DNA from 4 places in the Mesorhizobium yinganensis genome. Region 3 is predicted to be linked to each of the others. Evidence: predicted binding sites of a transcription regulator. Region 3 holds the regulator's gene; each other region holds the start of a gene.

The links. The regulator LexA, encoded in region 3, represses DNA repair genes until DNA is damaged. The targets are predictions, from matches to a motif close to TGTTCNNNNTGTGTTCNG.
Region 1: dinB (DNA polymerase IV) is a predicted target of LexA. The motif match lies at 3,117-3,134, and genes of this name have one in related genera.
Region 2: ABMA59_RS15060 (helicase-related protein) is a predicted target of LexA. The motif match lies at 3,050-3,067, and genes of this name have one in related genera.
Region 4: parE (DNA topoisomerase IV subunit B) is a predicted target of LexA. The motif match lies at 4,137-4,154, and genes of this name have one in related genera.

What each region holds. Positions count from the first base shown of each region.
Region 1 covers NZ_JBEBMH010000010.1:50,730-58,715, reverse strand. The annotation lists gene ABMA59_RS18850 (alpha-E domain-containing protein) at 1-127, shown strand, start outside; gene ABMA59_RS18845 (transglutaminase family protein) at 160-954, shown strand; gene ABMA59_RS18840 (proteasome-type protease) at 1,041-1,775, shown strand; gene dinB (DNA polymerase IV) at 1,826-3,073, opposite strand; gene hemB (porphobilinogen synthase) at 3,256-4,287, opposite strand; gene ABMA59_RS18825 (DUF2066 domain-containing protein) at 4,363-5,190, opposite strand; gene ABMA59_RS18820 (enoyl-CoA hydratase/isomerase family protein) at 5,383-6,429, shown strand; gene ABMA59_RS18815 (DUF6163 family protein) at 6,426-6,848, shown strand; gene ldtR (transcriptional regulator LdtR) at 7,073-7,588, shown strand; gene ABMA59_RS18805 (pyridoxal phosphate-dependent aminotransferase) at 7,875-7,986, shown strand, end outside.
Region 2 covers NZ_JBEBMH010000007.1:25,262-33,247, reverse strand. The annotation lists gene ABMA59_RS15060 (helicase-related protein) at 1-2,898, opposite strand, end outside; gene aqpZ (aquaporin Z) at 3,287-3,976, shown strand; gene phbB (beta-ketoacyl-ACP reductase) at 4,176-4,898, opposite strand; gene ABMA59_RS15045 (acetyl-CoA C-acetyltransferase) at 5,276-6,454, opposite strand; gene phaR (polyhydroxyalkanoate synthesis repressor PhaR) at 6,737-7,339, shown strand; gene ABMA59_RS15035 (DUF4126 domain-containing protein) at 7,558-7,986, shown strand, end outside.
Region 3 covers NZ_JBEBMH010000027.1:72,721-80,706, forward strand. The annotation lists gene ABMA59_RS29925 (ABC transporter substrate-binding protein) at 1-666, shown strand, start outside; gene ABMA59_RS29930 (ABC transporter permease) at 685-1,755, shown strand; gene nikC (nickel transporter permease) at 1,752-2,645, shown strand; gene ABMA59_RS29940 (ABC transporter ATP-binding protein) at 2,642-3,478, shown strand; gene ABMA59_RS29945 (ABC transporter ATP-binding protein) at 3,475-4,263, shown strand; gene lexA (transcriptional repressor LexA) at 4,441-5,157, shown strand; gene ABMA59_RS29955 (ComEC/Rec2 family competence protein) at 5,151-7,712, opposite strand; gene gltX (glutamate--tRNA ligase) at 7,871-7,986, shown strand, end outside.
Region 4 covers NZ_JBEBMH010000006.1:289,525-297,510, reverse strand. The annotation lists gene ABMA59_RS14880 (DUF2336 domain-containing protein) at 1-935, shown strand, start outside; gene ABMA59_RS14875 (bestrophin family protein) at 969-1,874, opposite strand; gene parE (DNA topoisomerase IV subunit B) at 2,020-4,071, opposite strand; gene ABMA59_RS14865 (MFS transporter) at 4,190-5,371, opposite strand; gene ABMA59_RS14860 (HAD family hydrolase) at 5,525-7,237, opposite strand; gene dnaE (DNA polymerase III subunit alpha) at 7,435-7,986, shown strand, end outside.

The DNA.
Region 1 (7,986 bases), on a different contig from region 3:
GGCCAAACTGAAGGGGGCGACGATCAAGCAGATTTTCGATTCGGGCCTGCATGAATTCCTGACGGGCTTCATTCAGGACAACAACCGCCTTGGCGACGAGGTGGCTCGCAGCTATCGGTTCTATTGAAGTTTCACGATCGTCCGAGTTTCATTCCTTCCATGCGCCTCAAGATCACGCACCGCACCGAGTATCGCTACGATGTCCCGGTCCAGTACGGGTTGCAGCGGCTGCGGCTCACGCCGCTGAGCGGCCCGACACAGGCGATCGTATCCTGGGCATTGGCGATTGACGGCGCCCGCGAGGAGCTTCGTTTCGTCGACCAGTTCGGCAACGATACGCGCCTGGTCAGCGTCGAAGGCGATCCGCATGTCGTGGCGGTCGAGGCCGGCGGCATCGTCGAAACCTTCGATACGGCTGGCGTCACCGGTCCGCATCAGGGGTTCGCGCCCCTCTGGCTGTTCCAGCGCCAGACCGATCTGACCGCGCCCGGCGAGGAAATCCTGCATCTTGCCGAGATCATCGCAGCCGCCAGCGAACTGGACCGGCTGCACGACCTGATGGACGCGGTGGCCGCCCGTATGCACTACGTTCCGGGCGCGACCGATTCCGCCACGACGGCCGAACAGGCGTTGAAGCTCGGCGATGGTGTTTGCCAGGACTATTCCCAGATTTTCGTCGCCGCCGCGCGCTGCCTCGGCTTCCCGGCGCGATATGTCAGCGGTTACCTGTTGGTGGACGGCACGGTCAATCAGGTTGCCAGCCATGCCTGGGCCGAGGCGCATGTCAGCGCGCTCGGATGGGTTGCGTTCGACGCCGCCAACAAAATTTCGCCGGATGAACGTTATGTCCGCCTCGCCGTCGGCCGCGACTACCGCGAGGCCACGCCAGTTTCGGGCATTAGGCTGGGACAGGCGTCGGAAGCGCTTGCGGTCCAGATCACGGTAGAGCAGTAATCCGCTGCCTGCGGCAATGCAGGGGACGCGGGATTCGGGCTGACCGCCGAGTTTGAACATCGATACGCCCGAGCCGGAATGCTTCGATGACCTATTGCGTCGGCCTCAAGATCGATCGTGGGCTCGTGTTCATGTCGGACACGCGCACCAATGCCGGCATCGATTCGATCTCAACCTTCCGCAAGATGCATGTTTGGGAAAAGCCCGGCGAGCGCGTCGTGGTATTGATGTCGGCCGGCAATCTCGCCACCACCCAGAACGTCGTCAGCCTGCTCAACGGCCGCGCCAAGCCGCTGGAAGAGCGCAAGCCGGCGGTGCTGGAGACGCCGTCCATGTACCAGACGGCGCGCCTGATCGGCGATACGGTCAAGGAGGTCATCCTCGATTCGTCGCCGACCGGCCAGAAAGCCGACAGCTATTTCAACGCCTCGTTTATCCTGGGCGGCCAGATCCGCGGCTCGGTGCCGCGCCTGTTCATGATCTATCCCGAGGGCAATTTTATCGAGTCGACCGACGACACGCCGTTCTTCCAGGTCGGCGAGACCAAATACGGCAAGCCGATCATCGTCAGGACCTACGACCGCGAGATGAGTTTTGCGGAAGCCGTGAAGCTGCTGATCGTTTCGTTCGATTCCACGCTGAAGTCCAACCTGTCGGTCGGCCTGCCGCTGGATCTGCTGTTCTACGAGAAGGATGCCTTCCAGGTCAGAATGCAGAAGCGCATCGGCCAGGACGATCCGTATTATCGAACGGTTTCCGATGGTTGGTCGAATGCGTTGAAGAACGCCTTCAAGAGCCTGCCGGACTTTCCGGAGACGTAGGCGCAGCCGGAACCGCGGCGGAAACGGGCTCAGTTCGGCGGCTGGTCGTGTCAGCCAAGATCCTTTTCCGCCAGTTCACGGAATGCATCGGGCACTGAGTGGGCGCCGCCCAGCATGGCGCCGTAGGTAACGGCATCCGACCCGAAACGTTTGCGGATGGTGTCCATCGCCCGGTCGGCCGACCATCGTGCCGCCCCCCGTCTGGTGCCGGGCCTGCGGTTCTCGTCGGCAAGGCCGAGATCGAATTCAAGTTGCAGATGCGGTCGCACATCGAGGCCTGAGACCGAAATGGCGAGCAGGGAGATCGTTCTTTCAGCCGGATGATCTGCGAGCGCGCCGCGCACCAGTTCCTCGGCGATCTCGGCGAGTGTCACCGTCGCCGAAACCGGTGCGTCGAGGGTGATGGAACGCGTGACGGAACGCAGGTCGGAGAAGCGCACGCGTGCGGTGATCGTGCGGCCAGAACGTTCCTTGGCGCGCAGCCGCGTTGCCACCCTGTCGGCCAGATGCAGGAGCGTCGGGCGCCAGACCGAAGGCTCGGCTGATTTTCGGCCGAGCGCCGACTGTGCGCCTGCCGACTGCGCACGGCCATGCGTCTGAACGCCCCTTGGGTCGCGGTTCCAGGCCAGCGCGGCAAGTTTGTCTCCGGCTGCGGTGCCGAGCAGGCGCTCGAGCGACCAGCCCGGCGTGTGCGCGAGCTGGCCGATCGTACCGACTCCAATGTCTGCCAGCTTTTGCCGGGTGACCGGGCCGACACCCCACATGAGATCGACCGGCAGGTCATGAAGGAATTCCAGCTCCGTGGTCGGATCGACGACGACCAATCCATCGGGCTTGGCGACCTGTGACGCGATCTTCGCCAGATGTTTGGTCCGCGCAACGCCGACCGAAATGGGCAATCCGAGTTCGGAACGGATGCGTTTTCGGATGGTTCCGGCGATCTCGGCTGGCGAGCCGAACAGATGCGTACAGCCGGCCACATCGGCAAAAGCCTCGTCGATCGAGATACGTTCGACCAGCGGCGTGAAATCGCCGAGCACGCCGATGGCGGCATCGCCAAGCCGCTGGTATTCATGGAAATGACCGCCGACGAAGATCAGGTCCGGGCACAATTCGCGAGCCTTGCGGCCGGGCATGCCGCCGCGAACGCCGAATGCCTTTGCTTCATAGGAGGCCGCGAGGACAACCCCGCCGCCCACGGCGATCGGCTTGCCACGCAGCGCTGGATTGAGCAACTGCTCCACCGAGGCGTAGAACGCATCCAAGTCCGCATGAAGGATTGTGCCCGACGCGCTCACGCCAATTTTCCGTCACAACCGTCGCAGAAGGTCCGACTTCGACAAGAACAAAATAGGAACATTGTTCCTTGAGTTCGTCAAGGCAGGATCGCTTGAAACGATTTCGAAGAATTGAGTCGCATTCGCGATGTGCGGAGGCCGTGTCGTGCGAATGCTTGAGATCCCTGAAGTTCGACCTGGCTTCAGCCCTTGAGCATCTCCGCCACGCGCGGCGCGAAATAAGTCAAAATACCGTCGCAGCCGGCGCGCTTGAAGGCGGTGAGCGATTCCAGCATGGCTTTCTCGCCGTCGATCCAGCCATTGGCGGCTGCGGCTTGAATCATCGAATATTCGCCCGACACCTGGTAGGCAAAGGTCGGCATGGCGAACTCGTCCTTCAGCCGGCGGATGATGTCGAGATAGGGCAGGCCGGGTTTTACCATCAGCATGTCGGCACCCTCGGCCAGGTCCTGCTCCGCCTCCCGCACGGCCTCGTCCGAATTGGCGTGGTCGAGATAGTAGGTTTTCTTGTCGCCCTTCAGCAGGCCCTTGGTGCCGATGGCCTCGCGGTAGGGGCCGTAGAAGGCGGAGGCGAATTTGGTCGCGTAGGACATGATCGCCACGTCCTGGAAGCCGGCGTCATCGAGCGCGTCGCGGATCGCGCCGATACGGCCGTCCATCATGTCGGAGGGCGCGATGATGTCGGCGCCCGCCCGCGCTTGCAGCACGGCAGCGGCCGCGACCTGGGCGACGGTCTCGTCGTTGACGATAATGCCTTCGCGCAAGATGCCGTCATGGCCGTGGCTGGTGAACGGGTCGAGCGCGGCGTCGGTGATGACGCCGATCTCCGGCACGGCTGCCTTGATGGCGCGGGTTGTCCGGTTGATCAGATTGTCTGGGTCGAGGATCGCCGAACCGGTCTGGTCGCGCAACGAGAGGTCGACATTCGGGAAGGTCGCCAGCGCCGGAATGCCAAGTTTCGCGGCGCGTTCGGCTTCCTTGACGGCGATGTCGATCGACATGCGGGAGACGCCGGGCATGGCCGGGATATCCTCTCGGCGGTTCTCGCCGTCGATGATGAAGATCGGCCAGATCAGATCGTCTACCGTCAGCCGGTTCTCCTGCACCAGCCGGCGCGACCAGTCGGCCTTGCGCATGCGGCGCAGCCGGCGGCTCTGGGTGATCTCGTCGACGCTGCGGGTGCCGACGGATAGGGCGGGGGCGTGCTTGTTCATGGCGCTGTCTCCAGGGCGGCCTCTTAGCATGGACGGGGATGGCGACCAATGCGACCGGTTGCGCGCCGGACGGGATTATTGCGGCTGGCCGTTGCCGGAAAGGATCTGCAGCGTTCCGGCCATCGCCTTGCGGAATGCGTCGTCGAAGCTGACGCCGCGCTGCGTCCATTCATAGACCTTGCCATCGTGGTCGATGCGCCACTCGGCTATCCAGCCGCGCTCCTCCTCGCTCCAGGTCAACCCGCCTGCAAGCGCATGCGCGCCGTCGTAGCGGGCGGCGATGGCGTCGAGGTCGGCGAGGTCGACCTTCGGCAGGGTGTTGGCATTGAGCGCAGCACTTGAAAGGGTCGCGGCGTCCGGCAGATCGACGGGCAGCGCAAGCGGCTCCCCGGCGGCTGTAAGCGACTGGCGCATGTAGTTGCCGTCGCCGCTGTTGCGCGCCACGACGAAGGACCGGGCGACCTGCTTCACCGCGAGGAAGACCATGATGCGCGGGCGCTCCGCCAGCCACGGCTTGTGCCCCAGCTTCTGCAGGAAAGCGTCGATGCGGGCGCGGTCGAAGGCACAGGTAAGATCGTGAGGCCGGTCGTAGGTTCCCTGCTCGTCATGAATGGGAACATCCTCCATGCGGTCGCGGTAGCGGAAATCGCGGATGAATGATCCCGCCCGCGACAGCGCCGCCTGCACGGACGGGTTCTCGGCCAGCTTCGGGTCACCGCTCACCTTCACAAGCACCCTGCGAAAGCATTCTTCCAAACCCGGCCTCCGGTTGGTTTCGCCGGTGCCCGTGACGATTGCCCGGGTGGTATAGAGCGATGTCAGGTCGAGTGCGCGGGATGGAACGCTGGCACAGATGGCTGCGAAAAGCGTTGCCAGGAACAGGAAGGTGGGCGCTGCCCGCATATGGAGCCTCAATCAATGTCCCGCCGCGGCGCTTGTCGCACGATCCGGTTGCAAACGGCAACCCGATCCGGCGCGTCGGGCTGCTCATTCGACGCGAACGGTATGGACAGCGCTGCCGCCGGCGTTGACGCGCTGCCTTGTCGTCCTTAGCACTGCTTGGGCGGTGAAGAGGGGACGAGAATCGGGACGAGCATGGATTTTGGCGGAGCAGACGAAATCCGTTTCGAGAGGATCGGCGTCGCCGGCGTGATCACGCTGACACGCCCGAAGGCGCTGAACGCGGTCACGCATCAAATGATTCTTGCCCTGTCGAAGGCGTTTTCCGCCTGGGAGCGGGACAAGGATGTCGCGCTCGTGGTGATCAAGGCCGAGGGCAGGGCGTTCTCGGCGGGCGGCGATATCGCCGATGCCTATCGCGCCATGCGGGCGGGAAACCGGCCGGTGCAGTTCTTCGCCGACGAATACCGGTTGAACGCAGCACTTGCGCGGTTCCCAAAACCCTGCGTCTCGCTGATCGACGGCATCGTCATGGGTGGCGGCGTCGGCATTTCCTGCCACGGCTCGCACCGGGTGATGACGGAGAAGGCGCTGTTTGCCATGCCGGAGGTGGGCATCGGCTTCTTTCCGGATGTCGGCGGCAGTTTCCTGCTGTCGCGCCTCAAGGCGAGCTACGGCATGTATCTCGGCCTGACCGGCGCGCGTATCCGTTCGGGCGATGCGCTGAGGGCCGGCATCGCCACCCACACGGTCGAGTCGGCCGCGATCGGCGACGTGTTCGACGAATTGTGCAAGGGCGTCGCGCCCGACAAATGCCTGAAGGGTTATGCAAGCGCCCCGCGGGCCGAGACCGACGAAGGCACGCTGTTTTCGATCGCAAGATTGTTTTCGCGCGAGAAGCTTGGCGACCTGCTTGTCGGATTGGAGCAGGCGCGCGAAGCAGGCGAGACAGTGGCCGAGACCGCGCTGGCGGCCATCGGCAAGGCATCGCCGACCAGTGTCGCGGTCACATTCCGGGAGATCAACACCGGCGCCATGCTCGACATGGACGAGTGCATGCGCATGGAGTTCCGTATATTGAACCGCATGGTCGCTGGCCACGATTTCCCCGAAGGCATCCGCGCCGCCATCATCGACAAGGATGGCGCGCCGAAATGGCAGCCGCCGACGCTTGCCGGGGTCGGCGACGCCGCCGTCGAGGCCTATTTCGCACCCTTGCCCGGTGGAGATCTCAAGCTGTGAGCGACGTCTCGGCCAGGCCGCAGACCTTTGGCCCGACGGTGGTCGAATCCCTGTTCGCCTGGTTCCAGCGTATCATCGCGGTCTACTGCCTTATGTTCGGCGTGCTCTATTGGGTGCGGCTGCTCGGTTATTACGACTCGCCGCTCTGGCGCCTCGATCTGATGCCTGTGCATTGGCAGGTGGTCACGGTGACGCTGGCGGTGTTCTTCCCTTTCGCGGCGGCCGGCCTGTGGATGCTGGCGTCCTGGGGGCCGGTGATCTGGTTCCTGTGCGCAGCCACCGAGATCGTCATGTATGCCGGTTTTCCCGACCTGTTCGGCCGGCACTACGCGGTCGTCGCCTCGCATGTCTTCGCCGCCTGCCTTTATGCGACCTTCAGGCTGGTCATCCATTTCCAGAAGCGCACCGTCCCGCAATAGCCGGCGTTTCGCGCATTCCGGCGCTGCGCTCACGCCGGATCGATAAGGCTTTAGGTTAATTTTTCGGTTGCGGCTGGATATTTGTTAACCCTCTGCTGAAACCTATTGCCGGTAACGCCTTGTTAAGGCTGGCGTTTAAGTCGAATTTTATGTGTATTCGATAGGGTCGCGACCAAGGTGAGAAAAACAAAACATCACCCGGCGACAAACGAGAGGCGAATACAATGATCAACCCGCGTTCAGCGGCCAAAGCCGCTACTGTATCCGACGATCGCCGTGAGGCTATCCGCTCCCTATACATGGAATCACTTCAACTCGTCGAGCGGCTGCACCGCCGTCTGCTTGACGTGATCAAGGACGAGTTCGACCGCAACGGCCGTAGCGATATCAACGCCATCCAGGCGCTGCTGCTGTTCAACATCGGCAATTCCGAGCTGACCGCCGGCGAGCTGCGTTCGCGCGGCTACTATCTCGGCTCGAACGTTTCGTACAATCTGAAGAAACTCGTCGACCTCGGTTTCATCAACCACCAGCGCTCGCGCATCGACCGCCGCTCGGTCAGGGTCAGCCTGACGCCGAAGGGCGCGGCGATTGCCGAGGTGGTAGGCGGGCTCTACGAGCGTCACGTCGGTTCGATCGAGCAGGTCGGCGGCATAAACACGGAAGAGTTCAAGCAGATGAACCGCGCGCTGCAGCGGCTCGATCGCTTCTGGAACGATACCATCGCCTACCGTATGTAATCATCTTACCGGCCGATGGCGGCACGCAGCGTGCGCCGCCGGTCGCGACAGTACGGGGACACGCGGATCGCAATCGGTTGGTTGCGTGCCCGTTGTGCGCGCACGTTCCACCGGCCATTGGGCAGCGGCGGCGCATCCGGTCGGATTGCCGGCCCCGCAGCTTTCCAGCGCGGTCCGAGACTTCTCCAGATAGTCTGGCGGCCACGCCGCGAGGCCTTGTGATCCCAAGATCATTCGGGCATTTGTGCGGCGCGGCAGCCTCGGCAGTCATGGAGCACGGACGAGAATGGTATCGCTTTCCCGGCGCGGCGAGGTCGAGCCGTTCCACGCCATGGACATTCTGGCCGAGGCGAACCGACTGAAGGCGCAAGGTGCTCCCGTGATCTCGATGGCGGTGG
Region 2 (7,986 bases), on a different contig from region 3:
AGCCCCTGCCGTTTCATCAACCACCGTCTCGGTGGCTGCTTCGGCTCCGGCGGCGTCATCAGCTTGAACAGCGGCATCACTGGATTCGGTGGCCGCGACTTCGATGGCCATCCCGGTGTCAGCCTCGTCCTGATTAGTCCCGGACGATCCGGCCAACGCGGATTCGGCGTCCGCGGAAACGGACCCTTCTTCTCCGGTGGCGGCCGCAACGGCACCGTCTCCTGCGACAACCTCGGCAGGTGAAGCGGATTCGGCACCAGAATCGGCGGCCGGTTCGGCACCGTTCGCGGCCTCGTGCGCCGCCTTTTCGGCAGCGGCTTCCCTTGCCGCCTTCTCGGCGGCGGCGGCTTCCTGCGCGGCGGCGCGGTCGGCGGCGGCCTTGGCAACGGCTTCCCGGGCGGCGAGGTCCAGGGCTTCTAGGCGCGACTTGACGTCGACGGCCGGCTTCGGCTCGGAACGATAGCCGAGGCCTTTCAAAATATCCTCGATGTCCTCGCCGGTGGCGCCGAGGATCGACATCATCGCCGGTGTGACCAGGAAGGCGCTGCCGTCGAAGGCACCATCGGGGCGCAGGCCGGTGCCGGGCTTCCACGACAAAGCCGGACGGATCAGGTCGGCCAGACGCTCCAGAATGTCGACGCGAACGGCCCGGCGGCCAAGGATGCGGAAACCGGCGAGAGCGTAAAACGCCTTGTCGAACACGGCATTGACCAGAACAGACGTGCGGCCGGCGGCAAGCATGTGGACAACGTCGCCAAAGCCGGGCTTGTCCTTGCCGTCATTCTTCAGCGACCAGAGCAGCGTGATGATGCTGGCGGGCGCCGGCTTGATGAGGGCTGGAACAAAGATGTGGTAGGCGCCGAAGCGCACGCCGAGCCGGCGCAGCGCAGCGCGGCCTTCCTGGTCGAGCGACTTCACCTCGTCGGTGATGTCGCGGCGGTTGATCAACCCGAACTGCTCGACCAGCCGGAAGGCGATGCCGCGGGCAATGCCGGTCAGTTGATCGGCCTGCTTCAAATCGATCAGCGGCTTCAGCAAGGTCTCGATCTGGAACGTTACGAAACGCTCGGCCCGCGCCGCGACCTTGTCGCGTGCCGGTCCCGTCAACTGCTCGTCGGCGAGCAGGATGACGCGCGGCTTCAGCGCGTCCTCGGTGGCGGCCAGCGTGCCGATCGGCGCGCCGATCCAGCGCAGGATGCCATCGGAGGCCAGCGCGATGTCGTGATTGGCGCACAGCGCGAATTTTTCGGCGCGCGTCTCGAACTCGGCCGCCAGCGCCTTTTGGGCAGCGGCGCGCACCGCCTTGGCGTCCTCGCCGCCGGCGCTCTGGTCGGCGGTGAAACGGAAGCCCTGCAGGTCGCCGACATGGTGGCCTTCGACATTCACAGTTCCGGACGGGTCTATTTCGGCTTCAAGCATCGTATTTTCTCTAAGGCGCCGCATGAGGACGGAAGTCCTGCGATCAACGAAGCGTTTCGTCAACCGCTCATGCAGCGCATCCGACAATCTGTTTTCGATCTCGCGCGTTTTTTCCTGCCAGTGCAGCGGATCGGCCAGCCAGCCAGGCCGGTTCGACACATAGGTCCAGGTGCGGATCTGGGCGATGCGGTTGGAGAGCGTGTCGATATCGCCGTCGGTGGAATCGGCGCGACGCACCTGCTCGGCCATGTAATCCTCGTCGACATGGCCGCGCCGGGCGATGTCGGTGAAGATCGAGCCGACGAGTTCCGAATGCTGCGCGGGTGCGATGCGGCGATAGTCGGGCAGCGAGCAGACGTCCCACAGCAAAGCTACCTGCTGGCGGCCGACAGCCAGCCTCTGGATATCGGGATCGCGGGCGAGTTGCTCCAGCGCGCGGGCATCGACCGCGGGCAGCGCGCGCGTCAGCCCCTCGACCGGCGTCGGCGTCTCGATCGAATGCCGCAGCGCGTCGAGGCTGGAGAAGTCGAAATGCGCGGTGCGCCATTGCAGCACCTTCACCGGCTCGAAATCGTGGCCCTCGATCTTCTCCACCAGATCGTCGTCGAGCGGATCGACCTGGCCGGTCACACCGAACGTGCCGTCCCGCAGATGCCGGCCGGCACGCCCGGCGATCTGGCCGAGCTCCGCCGCGGTCAGCGCCCGGTACTGGAACCCGTCGAATTTCCGGTTCTGGGCGAAGGCGACATGATCGACGTCGAGATTGAGGCCCATGCCGATCGCGTCGGTGGCGACGAGATAATCCACGTCGCCGGACTGGTAGAGCGCAACTTGCGCGTTTCTGGTGCGCGGGCTGAGCGCACCGAGTACCACCGCCGCGCCGCCGCGCTGGCGGCGGATCAGTTCTGCGATGGCATAGACCTCGTCGGCGGAGAAGGCGACGATGGCCGAGCGGCGCGGCAGGCGGGTGAGTTTTTTCGACCCTGCATAGGCCAGATGCGACAGGCGCGGCCTTGTCACCACCGAAATGCCGCGCAGCAGTTTTTCCAAAATGCCGCGCATGGTGGCCGCACCCAGCAGCAGCGTCTCCTGCCGCCCGCGCAGATGGAGGATACGGTCGGTAAAAATGTGGCCGCGCTCCAGGTCGCCGGCGAGCTGGATCTCATCTATGGCGACGAAAGCCGCGTCGGTCTCGCGCGGCATGGCCTCCACGGTGCAGACGGAATAGCGCGCGCCGGCCGGCGTGATCTTCTCCTCGCCGGTGATCAGCGCGACCTTGTTGGCGCCGACCTTTTCGCAGACGCGGCCATAGACCTCGCGCGCCAGGAGCCGGAGCGGCAGGCCGATGACGCCGCTTTCATGGGCAACCATTCGCTCGATGGCGAGATGGGTCTTGCCGGTATTGGTCGGCCCCAGAACGGCGGTCACATCGCGCCCGGAAAGGATCAGCGGGTCGGTCTTGAACTGGTGGAGATTCATCGGATCGGAAATCGGCCCTTCGTCAGGGTTGCGGCGCGGCACCCGGAAACAGCCGGGTCACGGGATCTAGGCAAGCCGTCCCCTCCCGCCACAGATAGGGTTTTCGGGCTGGAAACGAAAGCCTTAGTTTTCTGCTCGGTCGGTTGATTCGCGGAACGAGTCTGGAACGAAACGGAGACGAATCGCTGACTCCGGCTGATTCAGGGTTTGTTCCTTTGGTCCATGGCTAGTCCGTTCGGGCTATCTTGTTGATCCTGAATCCAAAATCGATTCAACGGAATCCTTCACCGGCACGCTCGAAGCGTGCAGCTAAACCCTTGTACAACCGCTTTTTTTTGCGTGTCGGCAGCGATAGAGTGTGAGTCGTGGTCAAGGAGGGAATTTTGCCATGTCAAAGCGATTGATCGCTGAATTTATCGGTACGTTCTGGCTTGTGTTGGGTGGTTGCGGCAGCGCCGTGCTGGCCGCGGGTTTTCCCGAGTTGGGCATCGGGTTTCTTGGCGTTGCCCTGGCGTTCGGACTGACCGTGCTGACAATGGCCTATGCGGTGGGCGGCATTTCCGGCGGTCATTTCAACCCGGCGGTGACCGTGGGACTGTTTACCGGCGGCCGGTTCGAGGCAAAGGACGTCATTCCCTACATTATCGCGCAGGTGGTGGGCGCGATCGTCGCGGCAATCGTTCTTTATGCGATCGTCAGCGGCAAGGCGGACTTCGCCGGCGTCGGCGGCTTCGCCTCCAATGGCTACGGCGATGCGTCGCCGGGCAAATACTCTTTGCTGTCCGGCCTGATCATCGAAATCGTCATGACGTTCATCTTCCTGTTCGTCATCCTGCGGGTGACGTCGGGTGACGTTCCCGCCGGCTTCGCGCCGATCGCCATCGGCCTGTGCCTGACGCTGATCCACCTTATTTCGATCCCCGTGACCAACACCTCGGTCAACCCGGCCCGCTCGACCGGCGTGGCGCTATTCGCCGAAGGTCCGGCGCTGGCGCAGCTCTGGCTGTTCTGGGTCGCCCCGCTGATCGGCGGCGCGTTGGCCGGCATCGTGCATTCGGCGCTGTTTGGGAAGAAGTGAGGGCCGGGTCTCCCTCCCCCTTGAGGGGAGGGTGGCCGCGTAGCGGCCGGGTGGGGTCGCCGCGGCCAAACTCCACCCTCGCTTTGCGTCGGAGCATTTCATCACCGACCCCACCCCGCGTCAAAAACCTCGCGTTCCGCTCGGTTTTCTCCGCGACCCTCCCCTCAAGGGGGAGGGTAAGCCCCGGGCAATGTCGGCATCACGTAATATACTGCCCGCCATTGGCCGTGAGCGTCGAGCCGGTGATGAAGCCGGCCTCGTCGGAGGCGAGGAAGACCACGCAGCGGGCGATCTCGTCCGGCTCGCCGAGGCGGCCGACCGGGATTTGCGCCACGATCGATTCCCGTACCTTTTCCGGCACGGCCATCACCATGTCAGTGCCGATGTAGCCCGGCGCGATGACGTTGACGGTGATGCCCGCGCGGGCCCCCTCCTGAGCAAGCGCCTTGGTGAAGCCGATGTCGCCGGCCTTGGCGGCGGAATAGTTCGCCTGGCCCATCTGGCCCTTCTGACCATTGATCGACGAGATGGTGATGACCCGACCGAATTTGCGGTCGCGCATGCCGGTCCACAGCGGATGCGTCATGTTGAAGGCGCCGCTTAGGTTGGTGTCGATGACCTCGCGCCACTGCTGCGGGGTCATCTTGTGGAACATGGAGTCCCGCGTGATGCCGGCATTATTGACCAGCACCTCGACCGGGCCGAGATCGGCCTCGACCTGCTTGATGCCGGCTGCGCAAGCGTCGTAGTCGGCGACCGACCATTTGTATGTTTTGATGCCGGTCTCGGCGGTGAACTTTTGGGCCGCCTCGTCATTGCCCGCATAATTGGCAGCAACTTTGTAGCCGGCGTTTTTCAAAGCAATTGAGATGGCGGCTCCGATTCCACGAGAACCACCGGTGACCAACGCTACTCGTGCCAAGTTTTTCTCCCTCTAGTTGACGCCCAGCTTATCGGCTTCGATTGCCAGTTCTTCATCAGCCTCGTTCGTGAAGGCTTCAGGCAGCCTACGCAGTTGCGCACCAGCTTTCCAGTTCCGCGGACGCATTTTGGGCATAAACCACGCGCACGCCTCGACCTGCACCCAATAGCGCCGGCGTGCGACACAGCCACAATACCCGTCATCCTCGTATCCGAACTCGACGCCACAACACTGGCAGATGTCGTGCGACGGGGTTGCAGCGTCCGCACCCCAGGGCAGATTGGGATAACAATTGTAGCCGCAGACGCGACAACGATAGCGGTCTGCGACCTCTGTGAAAGAAGCGACCTTATTCAGCGTCGCCTCCCAGCCTCAGTTCAAATCGCCTCGACGCACATCGCGACACCCATGCCGCCGCCGATGCACAGAGTCGCCAGACCCTTCTTGGCGCCGCGGCGGCGCATCTCGAAGACCAGCGTATTGAAGACGCGGGCGCCCGACGCGCCGATCGGGTGGCCGATGGCGATGGCCCCGCCATTGACGTTGACGATATCGGGGTTCCAGCCCATGCCCTTGTTGACCGCGCAGGCCTGGGCGGCGAAAGCCTCGTTGGCCTCGACCAGATCGAGGTCGCCGACCGACCAGCCGGCCTTCTGCAGCGCCTTCTGCGAAGCGGGGATCGGGCCGGTGCCCATGATGGCCGGATCGACGCCGGCGGTCGCCCAGGAGACGATGCGCACCAGCGGGGTGAGACCGCGGCGGGCGGCTTCGGCCTCCGTCATCAGCAGGGCGGCGGCGGCGCCATCATTGAGGCCGGAGGCATTGGCGGCGGTCACGGTGCCGTCCTTGTCGAAGGCGGGGCGCAGCTTCTGCATGGCGTCCAAAGTCGCGCCGTGGCGGATGTATTCGTCGCTGTCGACGATCGTGTCGCCCTTCCTGCCTGGAACCGTGACGGCGACGATCTCGTCCTTGAACTTTCCGGCCTTCTGCGCGGCCTCGGCCTTGTTCTGCGAAGAGAGCGCGAACTGGTCCTGCGCGTCGCGGGTGATCTGGAACTGTTTTGCGACGTTTTCCGCCGTGTTGCCCATGTGGTAGCCGTTGAAGGCATCCCACAGCCCGTCCTTGATCATCGTGTCGATCAGCTTGAGGTCGCCCATCTTGGTGCCGGCGCGCAGATGCTGGCAGTGGGCCGACAGCGACATCGATTCCTGTCCGCCGGCGACGATGATTTTTGCATCGCCCGAAGCGATCTGCTGCATGCCGAGCGCAATGGCGCGCAGGCCCGAGCCGCAGACCTGGTTGAGGCCCCAGGCGGTGGCCTCCTTCGGCACGCCGGCCTTGATCGCGGCCTGCCGCGCCGGGTTCTGGCCCTGGCCGGCCGTGAGCACCTGGCCGAGAATAACCTCGTCGACTTCGCCGGCCTCGACGCCGGCGCGCGCCAGCACTTCCTTGACCACGACGCTGCCCAGGTCATGCGCGGGGGTTGCGGCGAAAGCGCCGTTGAAAGAGCCGACCGGGGTGCGGGCCGCGCTGGCGACGACGATGGCATCGGACATGCTTGCTTCTCCAGACCTTGGCGACGGCCTTGCCGTCCTGTTTCCCTGGACTTCATGTGGCCTTGTCCCACGGGCCGTGTCAAACTGGAAAATCAGGGGGCAGGCATGCGTGGCGCGAAGCCGCATCCATGCTGCGCAGCATTTTTCCTGTCGCAATGCCACCCGGAAATCCCGCACCGCACAAAGCGCTTGGATTTGTGACGGTTTTGCGCGTATCCTCCCCGGACGCGCAATCGTTACCGGCCGCTTACCCAGCGGCACGGTATCCCCGGGAGGACGTTGATGGCCGCGAAGGACGAACCCGTCGTCATCAAGAAATACGCGAACCGCCGTCTCTATAATACGGGCACAAGCACTTATGTGACGCTTGAGGACCTTGCCGGCATGGTGAAGCGCGGCGAGGATTTCAGCGTGCAGGACGCCAAGACCGGCGAGGACATCACCCATCCGGTGCTGACCCAGATCATCTTCGAGCTGGAGAACAAGGACGGGCAGAACATGCTGCCCATCCCGTTCCTGCGGCAGTTGATCTCCTTCTACGGCGACCAGATGCAGATGATCGTGCCGAGTTTCCTCGAACAATCGATGTCGGCCTTCGCCAAGGAGCAGGAACGCTTTCGCGAGCAGATGAAGTCGGCCTTCGGCAAGACGCCGGTCGACCTGATGAAGATGGCGCCGCCGATGAAGGCGCTGGAGGAGCAGACGCGCCGCAATATGGAGCTGTTCCAGAACGCCATGCGGATGTTCACACCCTTCCCCGGCAGCACGCCGGGCACCACCGCGCCCGAACCGGCTGAGAAGAAGCCTTCCGAAAAGGCGGACGACCTGTCCGAACTGAAGGAACAGATCGCCGCGATGCAGCGCAAGATCGACTCGCTGAGCTGAGTGGAACTCCAGGGGACAGTTCACTTCATTCCGCAGAAAGACGCGGCGCTTCAAGGTTGACGCGGGCGGAATCAAGTAAACTGTCCCGGCACTCATTTGCCTGCACCCTCCGTCACATCCGCATCACCGATTGAGGAATATTGCATTGCGTCATCGCCCGCCCCGTTGCGGGTGGACGGGCGGAGTGCTGTACTGCTTGAAAAATCGGGGACTGAATGATGTCGCTCTATCTTGCCGCCCTGCTCATCGGCATCGTTGCCGGGCTGCGCGCCATGACCGCGCCGGCGGCCGTCAGTTGGGGCGCGGCGCTCGGCTGGCTCCCGGGGATTTCGGCAAGCTGGGCGGCCTTCATGGGCTACCGCTTCACGCCGTGGATCTTCTCAATCCTTGCGCTGGCCGAGTTCGTTACCGACCAATTGCCGTCGACGCCGAGCCGGAAAGTGCCGCAGCAGTTCGGCGCGCGCATCGTCAGCGGCGGCTTCTGCGGCGCGGTGATCGGCGCGGCCAGCGGTGCGACGATCGGCGGCGCCGTCGCCGGCATCATCGGCGCTGCGATCGGCACGTATGGCGGGGCGGAAGCGCGTGGCCGGCTTGCCGCTATGTTCGGGCAGGACCGGCCGGCGGCCGTGATCGAGGACGCGGTCGCC
Region 3 (7,986 bases):
TGGCTAATCGACTACCAGGGCATGGCCGACTCCTTCCTGAAGGGCCAGTTCATCGTGCACCAGGCATTCTGGCCGGCAGGCTTCTATGCCTCGCTTGAGGACAATCCCTACAAGTTCGATCCCGCCAAGGCCAAGGCGCTGCTTGCCGAGGCGGGTTACCCCAACGGCTTCGAAATCCAGCTCGACACCGGCAACACACAGCCTTTCACCGGCATCGCCCAGTCGATCCAGTCTACCTTCGCGGAGGGCGGCGTGAAGGTGACGATCAACGCCGCCGAGGTGAAGCAGGTGCTGACAAAGTACCGCGCCCGCCAGCACGACATGATCTATATGTACTGGGGGCCGGACTATCTCGATCCGAACTCCAACGCCGACAGTTTTGCCAACAATCCGGACAACAGCGACAATTCGGCGTCCAAACCGCTGGCCTGGCGCAACAGTTGGGACATCCCGGAGATCAGCGCCGAAACGAAGGCGGCACTTCAGGAAGCCGACGTCGAGAAGCGCAAGCAGATGTATCTGGACCTCCAGACCAAGCTTCAGAAATCCGGCCCCTTCATCAACATGTTCCAGGAGAGCGAGCAGACGGTTCTGCGCAAGAACGTGAAAGGATTTTTTTCGGGGCCGAATGCCGATCTGATATTCCTCTACGACGTGACCAAGTAGCGGAAGACCGCACCCCTGATGGCCGGTGAAACGACAGCGACGGGACGCGCGGCTGCCGCCTGGCAGCCGCGCGGCGCCGAGATCGCCTATGAGGTCTTCCGCTTCCTCGGCATCCTGATCCTCACGCTCATCGGCCTCATCTTCATCACCTTCCTGATCGGACGGGTGGTGCCGATCGATCCGGTCCTCGCCGTCCTCGGTGACCGCGCCCCGCCCGAGGCCTATGAGCGGGTACGGCAGGAACTCGGCGTCGACCTGCCGGTCTACCAGCAGTTCTGGATCTACCTGATGAAGGTGATACGCGGCGATTTCGGCACGTCGGCGATGACCTCGCAGCCGGTCCTATACGACCTCGGACAGTTTTTTCCTGCCACACTCGAACTCGCCACCGCCGCGACGCTGATCGGCGTTGTCATCGGCATTCCGCTCGGCGTCGTCGCCGCCACCAACCAGGGCCGCTGGATCGACCACGTGACCCGCGTCATCGGCCTCGTCGGCTATTCAATCCCGATCTTCTGGATGGGCCTTGTGGGGCTCCTGGTCCTCTATTCGTGGCTCGACCTGGTCGCCGGTCCCGGACGCTTGGACATCGCCTATGACGGGCTGGTCGAGCCGATAACCGGGCTTATCACCGTCGACAGCGCCATCTCCGGCGATTGGGACGTGTTCTTCAACGCGCTGTCCCATCTCATCCTGCCCGCAAGCCTGCTCGGCTATCTCACGCTCGCCTATGTCTCGCGCATGACCCGCAGCTTCATGCTCGCACAGTTGAACCAGGAGTACATCCTGACCGCACGCGCCAAGGGCATGACGGAACGCCGCGTCGTCTGGCGCCATGCGCTCGGCAACATTGTCGTTCCGCTGATCGCCGTCGTGGCGCTGAGTTATGCTTCCCTGCTGGAAGGAGCCGTGCTGACGGAGACGGTGTTCGCCTGGCCGGGCCTCGGCCTCTACATCACCCGCTCGCTGTTCAACGCCGACATGAATGCCGTACTCGGCGGCACCATGCTGATCGGTGCGATCTTCGTTTGCCTCAACGTCTTCTGCGACATGCTCTACCGACTGCTCGATCCGAGGGCGCGGGCATGACGGCGCGCGACTGGCTACTCACCGATACGCCCGGTTCGCGCCGCCAGGCCTCGTTCGGCCACTGGTACCGCAACTGGCTGGCGTTCCGCGGCAATCCGCTGGCCATGGTGGGTTTCGCGATCGTGCTTGCGCTGATCCTTATCGCAGTGCTTGCGCCGGTGCTGCCGCTGCAATCGCCGACCTTGCAGTCGCTGTCGACACGGCTTCAGCCGCCTGGCGCCGGGCACTGGTTCGGCACGGACGAACTCGGCCGCGACATCCTCTCGCGCGTCGCCTGGGGCGCTCGCATCACGCTCACCATCGTCATCATGGTCGTGGTAATCGTCGTGCCCATCGGCCTCTTGATCGGCACCATCTCCGGCTACATCGGCGGCGCGGTCGATGTGGTGCTGATGCGCGTCACCGACATCTTTCTCGCATTCCCGCGGCTGATCCTGGCGCTGGCCTTCGTCGCGGCGATCAAGCCGGGGCTGGAAAGCGCCATCATCGCCATCGCGCTGACGTCCTGGCCACCCTACGCCCGCATTGCCCGCGCCGAGACGATCACCGTGCGCAACGCCGATTTCGTCAAGGCAGCGCGCCTGCAAGGCGCTTCCCCCTTCCGCATCATCTGGCACTATGTCGTGCCGCTCTGCACTGCCTCGGTGATCGTGCGCATGACGCTCGACATGGCGGGCATCATCCTGACCGCCGCCGGTCTCGGCTTCCTCGGCCTCGGCGCGCAGCCGCCGACGCCGGAATGGGGCGCCATGATCTCCACCGGCCGCGACTACCTGCTCGACCAGTGGTGGGTGGCGACGATCCCCGGCATCGCCATATTCGTCGTCAGCCTCGGCTTCAACCTGCTCGGCGACGGCCTGCGCGACGTGCTGGACCCGAAACGCTCATGAGCGCGCCGATCCTCGACGTCGAGAATTTGCGAGTCACCTTCCCGACCTATCAGGGTTTTGTGGACGTGGTGCGTGGCGTCAGTTTTTCGCTGGGCCGCGAACGGCTGGGCATCGTCGGCGAATCGGGTTCCGGCAAATCGCTGACCGGCCGCTCGATCATGCGGCTGGTGCCGTCGCCCGGCCGGGTCAGCGCCGACCGGCTTTCCTTCGTGGGCATGGACCTGCTCAAGGTGCCCGAAAAAGAGATGCCGAAGATCCGCGGCAAGCGCATCTCCATGGTGCTTCAGGATCCCAAATTTTCGCTCAATCCGGTGATGACGGTCGGCCAGCAGATCGAGGAGGCGTTTCGGCTGCATGTCGCCAGGGATCGCGCGCTTGCCCGCGCGAAAAGTATCGAGGCGCTGAAAGCGGTCAAAATCCGCGACCCGGAGGCCGTCTATCACCTTTATCCGCACCAGCTTTCCGGCGGCATGGGCCAGCGCGTGATGATCGCGATGATGCTCATTCCAGAGCCGCAACTGCTGATCGCCGACGAGCCGACCTCGGCGCTTGACGTGACCGTGCAGCTCCAGGTTCTGGCAATTCTGGACGACCTGGTTCGCGAGCGCGGCATGAGCCTGATCCTGATCAGCCACGACCTCGGCATGGTCTCGGCCTTCTGCGACCGTGTGATGATCATGTATGCCGGCAAGGTGGTCGAAACCGTCAAGGCGAGCGAACTGCATCAGGTCCAGCATCCCTACGCAAAGGGCCTGCTCGCTTCCTCGCCGCGCCTCGGCGACGACCGGCCGGAACTGCCCGTCCTGCAACGCGATGCGAGCTGGGCAAGATGACCGCGCCGATGATCGAGATCGACGGACTAGGCATCAGCTTCGGCAAGGGCGCGCGGCGGCTCAACGCAGTCCGCGATGTGTCGCTATCCATCGCCGAAGGCGAGGCGTTCGGGCTGGTTGGCGAGTCCGGATCAGGCAAGTCGACCGTGTTGAACGCAGTCGCCGGCCTTATCGGCGACTATTCCGGAACGATCCGCATTGGTGGAGCCGTTGTCTCGCTTTCGCGCAGCCATGCGCAGCGACGGCTGATCCAGATGGTTTTCCAGGACCCCTACGGCTCGCTCCACCCGCGCCATACCGTCGATAAGATACTGTCGGAGCCGGCCCGCATCCACGGGCTGACCAACGTGGAGAAACGTGTCGAGCGCGCGCTGGCCGATGTCGGGTTGAAACCCGAACATCGCTTCCGCTTCCCGCACCAGCTCTCCGGCGGCCAGCGCCAGCGCGTGGCGATCGCCCGCGCCATTGTCCTGGAGCCCCGCGTTCTTCTCCTCGACGAGCCGACCTCCGCGCTGGACGTCTCGGTGCAGGCGGAAGTGCTCAACCTGCTCCGTCGCCTGCGGCGCGAGCGCGGCTTCACCACCATCATGGTCAGCCACAATCTGGCGGTGGTTTCCTACATGTGCGGTCGTCTGGCGGTGATGAATCGCGGCCGCATTCTGGAGACGCTGGCCAGCGCCGACCTTGCCGCCGGACGGTTCGACCATGCCTATACGCGGCAACTGTTCCGGGCCAGTTCCGGCTACGACCGGGAGCTGCTGCAAGATCTCTGGGAAGAGGCCTGAAATCCACGGTCTTCTCGGAGGCAACCGGCCAAGTCTCGAGAGAGTCAGCGCTGGCGCTCGATTTTGATATCTTGGTTGCCCGCCTCTTAACCCGATATTTAACGGTTGCGGAACACAACTGGAACAGATAGTGTTTTGTTCTGGTTTTGTTTTGGTGCGATTCTTGACGGGGCCGAGATGCTGACACGCAAGCAACACGAACTCCTGCTATTCATTCATGAGAGACTGAAGGAGTCCGGCATTCCGCCGTCCTTCGACGAGATGAAGGAAGCCCTTGATCTGGCGTCGAAATCCGGCATCCACCGGCTGATTACGGCGCTGGAGGAACGCGGTTTCATTCGCCGGCTGCCGAACCGGGCGCGGGCGCTGGAAGTGCTTCGCCTGCCCGATTCGATTGCTCCCGGCCTCAACTCGGCAAAGAAATTTTCGCCGAGCGTCATCGAAGGCAGTCTCGGCAAGCGTCCGGCCGAACCTTCGCGTGCGCCAGTCGCGAGCAATGACGAGGCAGGTTCGGGAATTGCGATACCGGTCATGGGCCGGATCGCGGCGGGCGTGCCGATCGATGCTATCCAGCACCGGACGCATTCCATATCGGTGCCGCCCGAAATGTTGTCCGCAGGCGATCATTACGCGCTGGAGGTCAGGGGCGACTCGATGATCGAGGCCGGCATTCTTGACGGCGACACGGTGATCATCCGCAATGCCAACACGGCCACACCCGGAGAGATCGTCGTCGCGCTGGTTGACGACCAGGAGGCGACGCTGAAGCGTTTTCGCCGAAAAGGCGCCTCCATCGCGCTCGAAGCCGCCAATCCCGCCTACGAGACGCGCATTTACGGTCCGGACCGGGTCCGTGTGCAAGGCAAGCTTGTCGGCTTGATCCGTCGCTACTGATTTTCCGGGGGCGCCGGGACCGCCGGCTTGCGCTGGTAGGGCGGCAGTCCCCGAGACTCGCGCGAGAATGCGCGGTTGCCATGCCAAGGACGATCCGGCGTTGCGATGGCGAAATGCACCTCGGCGGTGCCATCGCTGCCCGAAGGCAGATACACCGCGGCGCTGCCATTCCGAGCAAGCGCGCGCTTCGTGACCACCGCGACGGCTGGGTTGGCGCATTTGAGCGGAATGGTCGCATCGTCGAGAATTATGACGCCGGCAAAGGAACAGGCGATCCGTGCCTCCTCGGGATCGGTTGTATGGATGATCGCGGCGCCGGATGGATGCCAGCCGACGCAGGTTATGTCATCGCAGAGGAAGGCGCTGGATGAATCATCCGTCGGTTGCTGGCCGGGTGAAGAATTCATGAACTCACCCTCATTGTGGACTTCAGTAGAGGCCACCTTCTGTACAGAAGGAAGTCCATCGGATGCGCCGCGGGTGCGGTTGAGTCCATGGTTGGTGCCTTCTTTGCTTCCGACACCTGCGACGATGCTTTCAGCGGACGCCATCGGCGGATTCAGGCCGAAATCATTCGCCGGCTTATGAATTCCGTCCGCCTGGAGCGTTCGTTTCCAGTTCTCGGCCGTGAAGACATTCGGCCGAGGCCGATTCACCGCCATCAGGCCCTCGCCGGTCAGAAATCCGACCAGCCGGCCGTCCTCGGATACCAACACGTCGGGGGTGCGCGTCGCGCCCAACATCAACAATCCGGCGAGCGCGAAAGGCAGTGCGAAAAGCCTCAGCCACGTCGTCGTCACGGTCGCCACGATCAGGGCGATGGTCAGAAGAACCACGGATTTTCCCGATATCAGCCCCACCGCATCGACCGGTGAGCGAGCGGAAAACCATCTCGCGACTTCGATCATCGCCGTGATCCCCTTGCCCATCACGTCGAGGAACGGCCCGTCGAGGCCAAACGGCATAGCGACCGCCGCGAGCACGGCAAAGGGCACGACAACCAGGGATACGATCGGCATGGCCGCGAGGTTCGCCACTAGGCTGAGCGGTGCGATGCGCTGGAAGTGATAGGCGCCGAAGGCTGCCGTCGCCAGGCCGGCGACCAGGGAAGTCAGCAGGAGCCCTACGACAACAGCGCCGCCATGCCGCACGGCAAGCGAAACCAGGCCGCGCCGGGGCTGAAACGATCCGGTGCCGCCGCGCCGTCCCGTCCAGAACGCATAGGCTCCGACAAGCGCTGCCGTTGCCGCGAAGGACATCTGGAAGCTCGGCCCGATAACTTCGTGCGGGGTGACCGCCAGTACGATGATGGCTGAAATGGCGAGGTTGCGCATGGTCAGCGCGGCGCGGTCGAAAACCAGTGCTATCAGCATGACGGCAAGCATCAGGAAACTGCGCTGCGCCGCCACCTCACCGCCGGAGATTGCGAGGTAGGCGGCAATGGCGAGAAGGCCGGCGAGCGCGGCATATTTCCTGACCGGACGGCGGGACGAGATTCCGGGAAAAAGCGCGAATCCCGCCCGCAGCGCGCCGATCACCACGCCGGCGACCAGTGCCATATGCAGGCCGGAGATCGAGATGATGTGATAGAGGCCGGTACGGCGCAGAGCCTCGCTGACGTCGTTCGGGATGCCTGCACGCACTCCCACGACGAGCGCCGCGGCGATCTCGCCCTCGGCGCCGCCGACGCGGTGCCGGATGCGTTCGGCGATGTCGTTGCGGATATTTTCGACGATTGCGCCAATCCGACCGGTGAGTCCGGGATCGGATTGCCCGATCACTTCCGGTCCCTTCATGAAATAGCCGCTCGCGCCGATGCCGTCGAAATAGCTTTCGAAGGAAAAATCATAGCTGTCGGGACGCACCGGCCCGGAAGGCGGCCGCAGCCGGACGAGCCCCTCGACGATGGAGCCCGCCTCGACATCCAACGGCGCCGTGCGCGCCGTCGCGCGGACGCGATCGGGTGCGTAGCGAAGTTTCGGCCGTTCCGTGTCAATCACGTCCAAGGTCAGCCGCGCGCGACCGTTCGACAACGGCTCTATACTGATGACGCGCCCGGTGACGCGCGTCGAGATGTCACCGCCGAGCATCTTGGTGCTCATGCGCCACGTTTCGCCCTTGGCCAGCAGGATGCCACAGAAAGCCAGCATGGCAGCCAGGGCCGCCAGTTGCGCCATGCGTCCGCGCGGCAGAAATGCCGCCGCGGCCATGGTGACCATCAGGCCTGTCGAAATCAAAGGGAAACCGGGTTCGAAAGGCAGACCGAAATACAGGAAGGCGCCGGCCGCGAGAAAGACTGGCACAAACAGGAACAGCGTGCCACGCTCGCTTTCCAGCGCGGCCGCGTTTTGCAAGGCGACCGCCGCCCGCTCCGCTATCATGGGCACGGGTGGCAACGGCTTGATCGCCCGCGACCATTGTTCCTGCCATGTCCAGCGCTGGGGAACGACGACAAGCTCACGGGAACTCACAGCGACAGAGCGAGGCGCGGTCTCCATGTCCATCTTCTGGAACAGGAACCGTTCGTTCAGCCCGCCTGCGGAAAGCTCCGACATGGCCTTCACTCGACTGGCGCCAAAGTTTTATGGCGCATCGTGCAAGGCCACGACTGCGTGCTTGCACCCCCGACCTTCTATGCTACATGAACGCCAACCTTTTTCCATGCACCGTCAGCGCCATTGCGCGGGGCGGTCTTCTTCCTTTGGAAATCTCTATGTCCCGCCCGGTCGTCACCCGTTTTGCCCCCTCGCCCACCGGCTACCTCCATATCGGCGGCGCCCGCACGGCGCTGTTCAACTGGCTCTACGCCAAACATACCGGCGGCCGGAT
Region 4 (7,986 bases), on a different contig from region 3:
AAGCGTTGTCGATGAGCCGTCACGCGCCCTTGCAGATCATCAGCGCGCTGGCTTCGGACCAGCCGGAGGTCGCCAGCCTGATCATCGGCCGTTCGCCATTGATAACCGATCTCGACCTGATCGACTGGGTGGCCTCCGGTTCTTCGGCAACGCAGGTGCTGATCGCCCAGCGTTCCGCGATATCCATGTCGGTGTCTGCCGCATTGGCCGAGGTGGGGGAGGCGGATGCCTGTTTGGCACTGCTTGCCAATCCGGGCGCCGACATCGCGTCCATCAGCTTTCGCCGCATCGCCGAGCGTTTCGGCGATTCAGCACCGGTGCGCGAAGCGATGATTGGCGACAGCCGCCTGCCGTCCGATTGCCGGCATATGCTGCTGGTCAAGGTCGGGGAGGCGCTGAGCCGCTCGCCGCTGGTCTGCGCGCTGATGGGCTCGGCGCGCGCCCAACGGATCACCCGCGACGCCTGCATAAAAGCCTCGATCACCGTGATCGACGGCACCCGGCCGGACGAACATGTCGCCCTGATCGAGCATCTTCGCCTGCGCGGCGATCTGACCGCCTCCTTCCTGATCCGCGCCGTGGCGCATGGCAAGATCGATTTCTTCGGCTCGGCGATGGTCGTGCTGACCGGCCAGGCGGAACATCGCGTGCGTTCGCTGCTGTCGGGCGGCGGCGATGGAGCGGTCGCGGCGCTGATGCGTGGCGCCGGGCTGGGCGCCGCCACGCATGGTGTGATCATGCGAGCGCTGAAGATCTGGCGCGAGGTGGCGAAGGGCAAGCAGGTCGCCGGCGTGCAGGAAGTGTCGTGGCTGATGCTCAGGGAACTCGGTGGGCCGAACGCTGAGGGCGAACTGGCGAGTTTGCTGAAATCCATCCATCTCGACGTGCTGCGCGAAAATGCGCGCGACCACGCGCTGGCGATCGCGGCGGCATAGGTGCCAGGCAAATCAACTGATGGGAGCGGCCTGCTAAGAGAAAAAATGCCGTTTTGGCGCGAGCATCGGCGACGCGCGTTCGCCGAGCGCCTCCAGTACGGAAATCTCACACACACGGCAGAGCCCGTCCAGCGCGAGATCGTTGGCCTCGGTGCCGAACGGGTCTTCCAGTTCCTCCGACAGGGCATCGAGGCCGAAGAAGGTGTAGGCGATCAGGGCGGTGAATAGCGGCGTCGCCCAGCCGGTCGATGGCACCAGGCCGAACGGCAGCAGCAGGCAGACGACATACGCGGTGCGCTGTAGCAGCAGCGTATAGGCGAACGGCAGCGGCGTTCCCGCAATGCGCTCGCAGCCGGCCTGCACCGCCGCCAGCGACGACAGCCGCTCGTCGAGGATGCGGAAGCCGATCGGATCGATGGCGCCGTCCTTGCGGGCAGCGTTGATCTGCCGGCCCATGCGGCGCACCAACTCGTCGGCGCGGTTGGCGTGGCGCGCAAGGCCGTCGGCCTCTGAGCCGATGAACGCCTTCGTCTCCGTGGTTGCATCGACCTTTCGCAACTGGCCGCGCAGCGCATGGCAGAAGGCGAGCGCGTTCATCAGCAGCGGACGATGGCGGTCACGGTCCTCGATCAGCGAAATCGCGCCGCGGGAAAGATTGCGGATGTCGAAGACCAGTTGGCCCCAGAGTTTCCTCGCTTCCCACCAGCGGTCGTAGGCGGCGTTGTTGCGGAAACCGAGATAGATGGAAAGCGTGATGGCGATCAGGCCGAAAGGCGCGATGTTGAAGTCGCTCATGTCGAGCGCCAACCAGCTCACCAGTTCGACGACCAGGACAGAGTAGGCGGCGAAACCGATGATCTGCGGCAGGATGCGCGGAACGATCGACCCGTGCATAACGAAGAAGAGCTGAAAAATGTTCGGTCTCGGCCGGACGATCATCGGTCTTTCAGTGCGTTCTTCGAGGCTCGCCCGTTGCTGTTTGCTCTAAAGCCCCGACCCGTCGTGCGGGCCCTTAGGGGCGTAGGCGAGCAAGACCAAAACATCGGCGGGCGAGCGTCGAAGGATGCACTGAAAGCGGGGCATCTCAGATGTCCAGCTCTTCCGTCTCCGCGAACTCCGCGCGCTCCTGGATGAAGCGGAAGCGGGCATCGGCCTTGGTGCCCATCAGCGAATCGACGGCGGTTTTGGTGCCTTCGGGATCGGTCTCGTCGACATCCACGCGAAGCAGAGTGCGCTTGCTCTTGTCCATCGTGGTTTCCTTGAGTTGCGCCGCCATCATCTCGCCGAGACCCTTGAACCGGCCGATCTCAACTTTTCCGCGCCCGGTGAATTCTGTCCGCAAGAGTTCGTCCTTATGCGCGTCGTTGCGGGCATAGGCGACCTTGCCGCCCTGGCGGATCGAATAGAGCGGCGGCACGGCCATGTAGAGATGGCCGTCGCGGATCAACTGCGGCATCTCCTGGTAGAAGAAGGTGATCAGCAGCGAGGCGATGTGGGCGCCGTCCACGTCGGCGTCGGTCATGATGATCACGCGGTCGTAGCGCAGATCGTCGTCACGGTACTTTGAGCGCGTGCCGCAGCCGAGCGCCTGGATCAGGTCGGCGATCTGCTGGTTGGCGGCGAGCTTGTCATTGCCGGCGCTGGCGACGTTGAGGATCTTTCCGCGCAGCGGTAGCACCGCCTGGCTGGCGCGGTCGCGCGCCTGCTTCGCCGAGCCGCCGGCGGAATCGCCTTCGACGATGAAGATTTCCGCGCCCTGCGCCGCACTCTGCGTGCAGTCGGCCAGCTTGCCGGGGAGGCGCAGCTTGCGCACCGCGCTCTTGCGGCTGACTTCCTTCTCCTGGCGGCGGCGCACGCGCTCGTCGGCGCGCGCGATCACCCAGTCGAGAAGCTTTGTCGCTTCCTGCGGATTGTCGGCCAGCCAGTGGTCGAAGGCATCGCGCACCGCCGTCTCGACGATGCGGATGGCCTCCACCGTGGCCAGCCGGTCCTTGGTCTGCCCGACGAACTCCGGCTCGCGGATGAAGACCGACAGCATGCCGGCGGCCGAGATCATCACGTCTTCCGGCGTCACCACCGAGGCACGTTTGTTGCCGGTCAGGTCCGCATAGGCTTTTAGCCCGCGCGTCAGCACGGCGCGGAAACCGGCCTCGTGCGTGCCGCCCTCGGGCGTGGGGATGGTGTTGCAGTAAGAGTTCAGGAACCCGTCGCCGCCGTACCAGGTGACGGCCCATTCGATCGAGCCGTGGCCGCCCTGCTTGTCGCTCTTGCCGGCAAAAACCTCGCGCGTCACCTGGAACTCGTCGCCCAGCGTGGCGACCAGATAGTCCTTCAGCCCGCCGGGGAAGTGGAAGACCGCCTTTTCGGGCGTCTTGTCCTTGTCGGCGATCAGTTCCGGCGCGCAGGACCAGCGGATTTCGACGCCGCCGAACAGATAGGCCTTCGAACGCGCCATGCGGTAAAGCCGCGCCGGCTCGAATTTTGCGCCCTTGCCAAAGATGTCGGCGTCGGGATGGAAGCGGATTTTGGTGCCGCGCCGGTTCTGAACGTCGCCAAGCTGCTCCAGCCCGCCCTGCGGCACGCCGCGCGAAAAGCGCTGCCGGTAGAGTTTTCGGCCGCGCGCGACCTCGACTTCAAGCAGGTCGGAGAGCGCGTTGACCACCGACACGCCGACGCCATGAAGGCCGCCGGAGGTCTCATAGACCTTCGAGTCGAACTTGCCGCCGGCGTGCAGCGTGCACATGATGACTTCGAGCGCCGACTTGCCCGGGAATTTCGGATGCGGATCGACCGGAATGCCGCGGCCATTGTCGGTGACGGTCAGGAAGCCGTCGGCGGAGAAGTCGACCTCGATGAAGCTGGCGTGGCCGGCCACCGCCTCGTCCATGCAATTGTCGATGACTTCGGCGAAGAGGTGGTGCAGCGCCTTTTCGTCGGTGCCGCCGATATACATGCCCGGCCGCCGGCGCACCGGCTCAAGCCCTTCCAGCACCTCGATATGGCTGGCGTCGTAGCCCTCGCTGCCGTCCTTGGAGACGGGCGTCTTGCGGGCCGCGGCGACGAGCGGGTCGACCGGCCGCGACGGGCGCTGCGGCGGCTGTCCACCGATGTTGGAAAAGAGGTCGTTGTTGTCCATTCGCGCGTCGGTCGATTGATTCGGTTTCGGTCGGATACTCGCAGAAACTCAGGTCAGGCAATACCAGTTCGCGATTCGTTCCGGAAGCCCATCCACTGGAATTGTGGCCCAGGCATGGTTACCCGATCGTTGACGCGCCCGCCACCGTCATCCGGCCGCCGCGTTCGATCAGCAGCGACGCAAGGGCAACGCCGAGCGCCAGCAGCACGATGGCCGCGCCGACCAGGGGCAGATTGGCGTAGGACACGCCGAGCGTCAGCGCCGCGCCGCCGATCCAGGCGCCGGCGGCATTGCCCATGTTGAAAGCGCCCTGGTTGAGCGTCGCGGCGAGGTTCGGCGCGCCGGACGCGCTGTCCACGACGCGCAGTTGCAGCGCTGGGATGGGCAGGAAGGTCAGCAGACCCCACAGGAAGACCATCGGGATGACGAGCCAGGGGAACGGTCCAACCTTATGCAGGACGAGGAACATGGCGACCAGCGCCACCAGCGAGCCGATGATCGTCGGCATCATCCGCCAGTCCGCCAGCTTGCCGCCAATGATGTTGCCGACGGTCATGCCGCCGCCGAACAGCAGCAGGATCCATGTCACGGCCGGAACGGAGACGCCGGTCACGTCGGTCAGGATCGGCTTGATATAGGTGAAGACCGCGAACAGCGCGCCCGAGCCGAGCGCCGAGATCAGCATGGCGAGCCATACCTGCAGCCGGCCGAGCACGCGGATTTCGCCGGCGATGCCGCTGCCGCTCGGCGGCGCGACATTGTTCGGCACAAGCCACGAGATCGCCGCGACCGAGACAAGGCCGATGACCACAACGGCCAGGAAGGTCGACCGCCAGCCGAAGGCCTCGCCGAGGGCGGTGCCCGCCGGCACGCCCAGAATGTTGGCGAGCGTCAGCCCGGCGAACAGCATCGCCATGGCGCTCGCCTGCTGGTTTTTCGGCACCAGGCTAGCGGCCACCACCGACCCGATGCCGAAAAAGGCTCCGTGGCCGAAGGCCGTGACGACGCGCGCCGCCATCAGCATCCAGTAGTTCGGCGCGATGGCGCACAGAAGATTGCCGATGACGAATAGCGACGCCAAGCCGACCAGCACAAGTTTGCGCGGCATCCTTGCCGTGGCCAGTGCAATGACCGGCGCGCCGATCACCACGCCCAGCGCGTAGCCTGTGACCAGCAGGCCGGCCGCGGGGATCGACACGCCGAGATCGGCGGCGACCTCGGGCAGCAGACCCATGATCACAAATTCGGTGGTCCCGATGCAGAAAGATGCAACGGCGAGCGCGAGGATGGGCAGGCGCATGAGGACTCGGGAAGAAGAGAGATTTGTTGACGCTGGAGGATGGACCCGTCCGACCTATCGGAAAAGCACGTTTGCTGCAATGCAGCATTGCGGAAACGAAGAGACAATTCATTGGTGCAGAAGCGCTGCCTCATCGCAGGCCAGACGCGCCATTCAGTCAGGCGCTTCGGCGGGGCCGGTATATCTGCGCTTTACCGCCTCGGCGATCAGCTTGCGGCTCTCCTCCGGCGAAAGCTTTTTGTCCTTCTCGACGGCAACCGTTTCGTCGGCCAGTTCGTCGTCGCGGATCTGCTTGCGGAACCAGTCCGAATAATCGCCGGCGCGGAGATGGTGCTGCCAGGTTTTATCATCGACGCCTTCGGCGAGCCGCACGAACATCATCAGATTGTGCGCCCGCAGGTTCATCGCCTTGCGAGGCCCGCGGAAATAGAAACTGCCGGCCTCGTCGATTTCGCCTTGGGCGTATTTGCGGGTATGGCGTTTTCGCGATTGTTTCGGTTTCTCGGCCTTGACGATTCGCGGCCGTTTTTCCCGGCCCGGCCGCCAGAACAGCACGGAATCGCTGTCGGGCGCTTTCAGTCTGGCGGGTGCCTTGCGTCCGGTGATCTTGCAGAAGGTCTTGACGACGTCCGACGCCTTCGGCCCGAGTGCGATCACCACGCCCACTAGCTTCAGCGCCTCGGGCGACATGGCGTCGGGATGCACGGTGATCAGGATCGTTCCCGGCAACTGGTTGGAGAGCGCCAACGATGTGCCGTCGCGCGGCTTCGGCAGCATGTGGTGCGCCTCGTCGGCGATCAGCCAGTGGGGCCTGGCATAGCGGGCGCGAAACCCGGTCAATTGTGACAGGAACTCGGCGAAGAACTCTGGTCGCTTGTCGAGTTCGACGCCCAGCGCCTCGATCGCAAGGTTGGTATCGGGCTTGCCGATTAGGTCGAGCACCTGCTCGATGTCCGGCGCCTTGGCGGCCTCCCCGACATTGACCGCGCCTTCCAGCTCGCTGTAGTCGCCTTCCGGATCGACCACGCAGAACTGGAATTTCTTCTCGCGGCAAAGCTCGGTGATGGCGGTCGCCAGCGTCGATTTGCCGATACCGGAACTGCCGGCGATCAGCACGCAGTCCGCGGGATGCAACTCGGCGACCTTGTCCTTCGCATCCCGTCCGATGACGATTCGGTTGCGCGGTGCCCGGCCGAGATCGTGGTCGCGTTCGACGATCTCGGCGGCCAGTTGCTCCACGCCGCGTCCCCGCGCACCCTTGGTCACGAGGTCGGCGGTTTCCTTTACGGCGGGCAGGGCGTTGGCGACCGCGACGCTGCAGCCGCAGGCCCGCAGGAAGGCGTGGTCGTTTTCCGCATCGCCGATCCCTACGACGTTGTGCGGCGACAGGCCGAGTTCGGCCAGCGCAGCGGCGAGGCCCGTCGCCTTGTTGATGCCGCTGGGCAGGATCATCACGGCGCCCTTGTTGAACACGATCTCCATGCCGAGCCCCATCGCCTGGATAGTTTCCAGCGCGACCGCCTGGTGCGGCTCCCATGTCGCCACGATGGTGCGGCCGACGGAGATGGGATCGACGCCGCGCTTCTTCAGTTCGGCGACGAAATCGTCGGACGGGGCAGGGGCCAGCGGTTTTTCCTCGCCGGTAGATGGCGTGTAGAGCAGCGCGCCGTTCTCGACCACGACCTTGTCGAACACGTCCAGATCCGAAAACACCTTCTTCAGGTCCGGCAGTTCGCGTCCCGTCACCAGAAGCAGCTTTCGTCCGGCTTCCTTCAGTTTCCGGATCGCCGCCAGCGTCTTGTCGGCAACGATCCCGTTATGCGCCAGTGTGCCGTCATAATCCGTCGCCAGTGCGATGAAATACATGCCGCGTCCCGTTGCTGCGTCCGTTCGTGTCGCGCGTCAACGCATGAACCGCCGAGAGGGCTCCAAGGCCAGGCTACAAATGTATGGCAGTGGACGGATCGCCATTGCCTGTGAAACCACTGTCGTTGCCGCTGGCCTCGACCTATCTAATGGGCGACAATGCGGGCCGACATTCGAGTCCCGCCAGCCGAGACGCCATGCCCGCCGACCGACCCCCGCGCGATCCGATCCTGCGCGCCATGCTGAAATCCGAAGCCGCGCCCGCTCCCGCGCCGAAGGAGCCGGCCGCCGTGCGGCCCTTCATCCATCTGAGGGTGCATTCCGCCTATTCGCTGCTGGAGGGTGCCCTGCCGATCGGCAAGATCGTCGCCCATGCGCAGAAGGACAAGGCGCCGGCCATCGCGATTGCCGACAGCAACAATCTGTTCGGCGCCCTCGAATTCGCCAACAAGACGACCAAGGAAGGCATCCAGCCGCTGGTCGGCTGCCAGCTCGATCTGGCCTTCGGCGGCGAGGCGGAGCGCGGCAGTGCCCAGCGGCGAGGCGGCGTCGAGCACAATCCGGTCGTTCTGCTTGCGGCGACGGCGGAGGGTTACGCCAATCTGGTTCGCCTGGTCAGCCGCGCCTATCTCGACGGCCCGGCCGGCGAGGCCATAAAAATCTCGAGCGACTGGCTGGAGGAGCTTTCCGCCGGACTGATTTGCCTGACTGGTGGCCCGCGCGGGCCTGTCGGAATGGCGCTGAAGTTC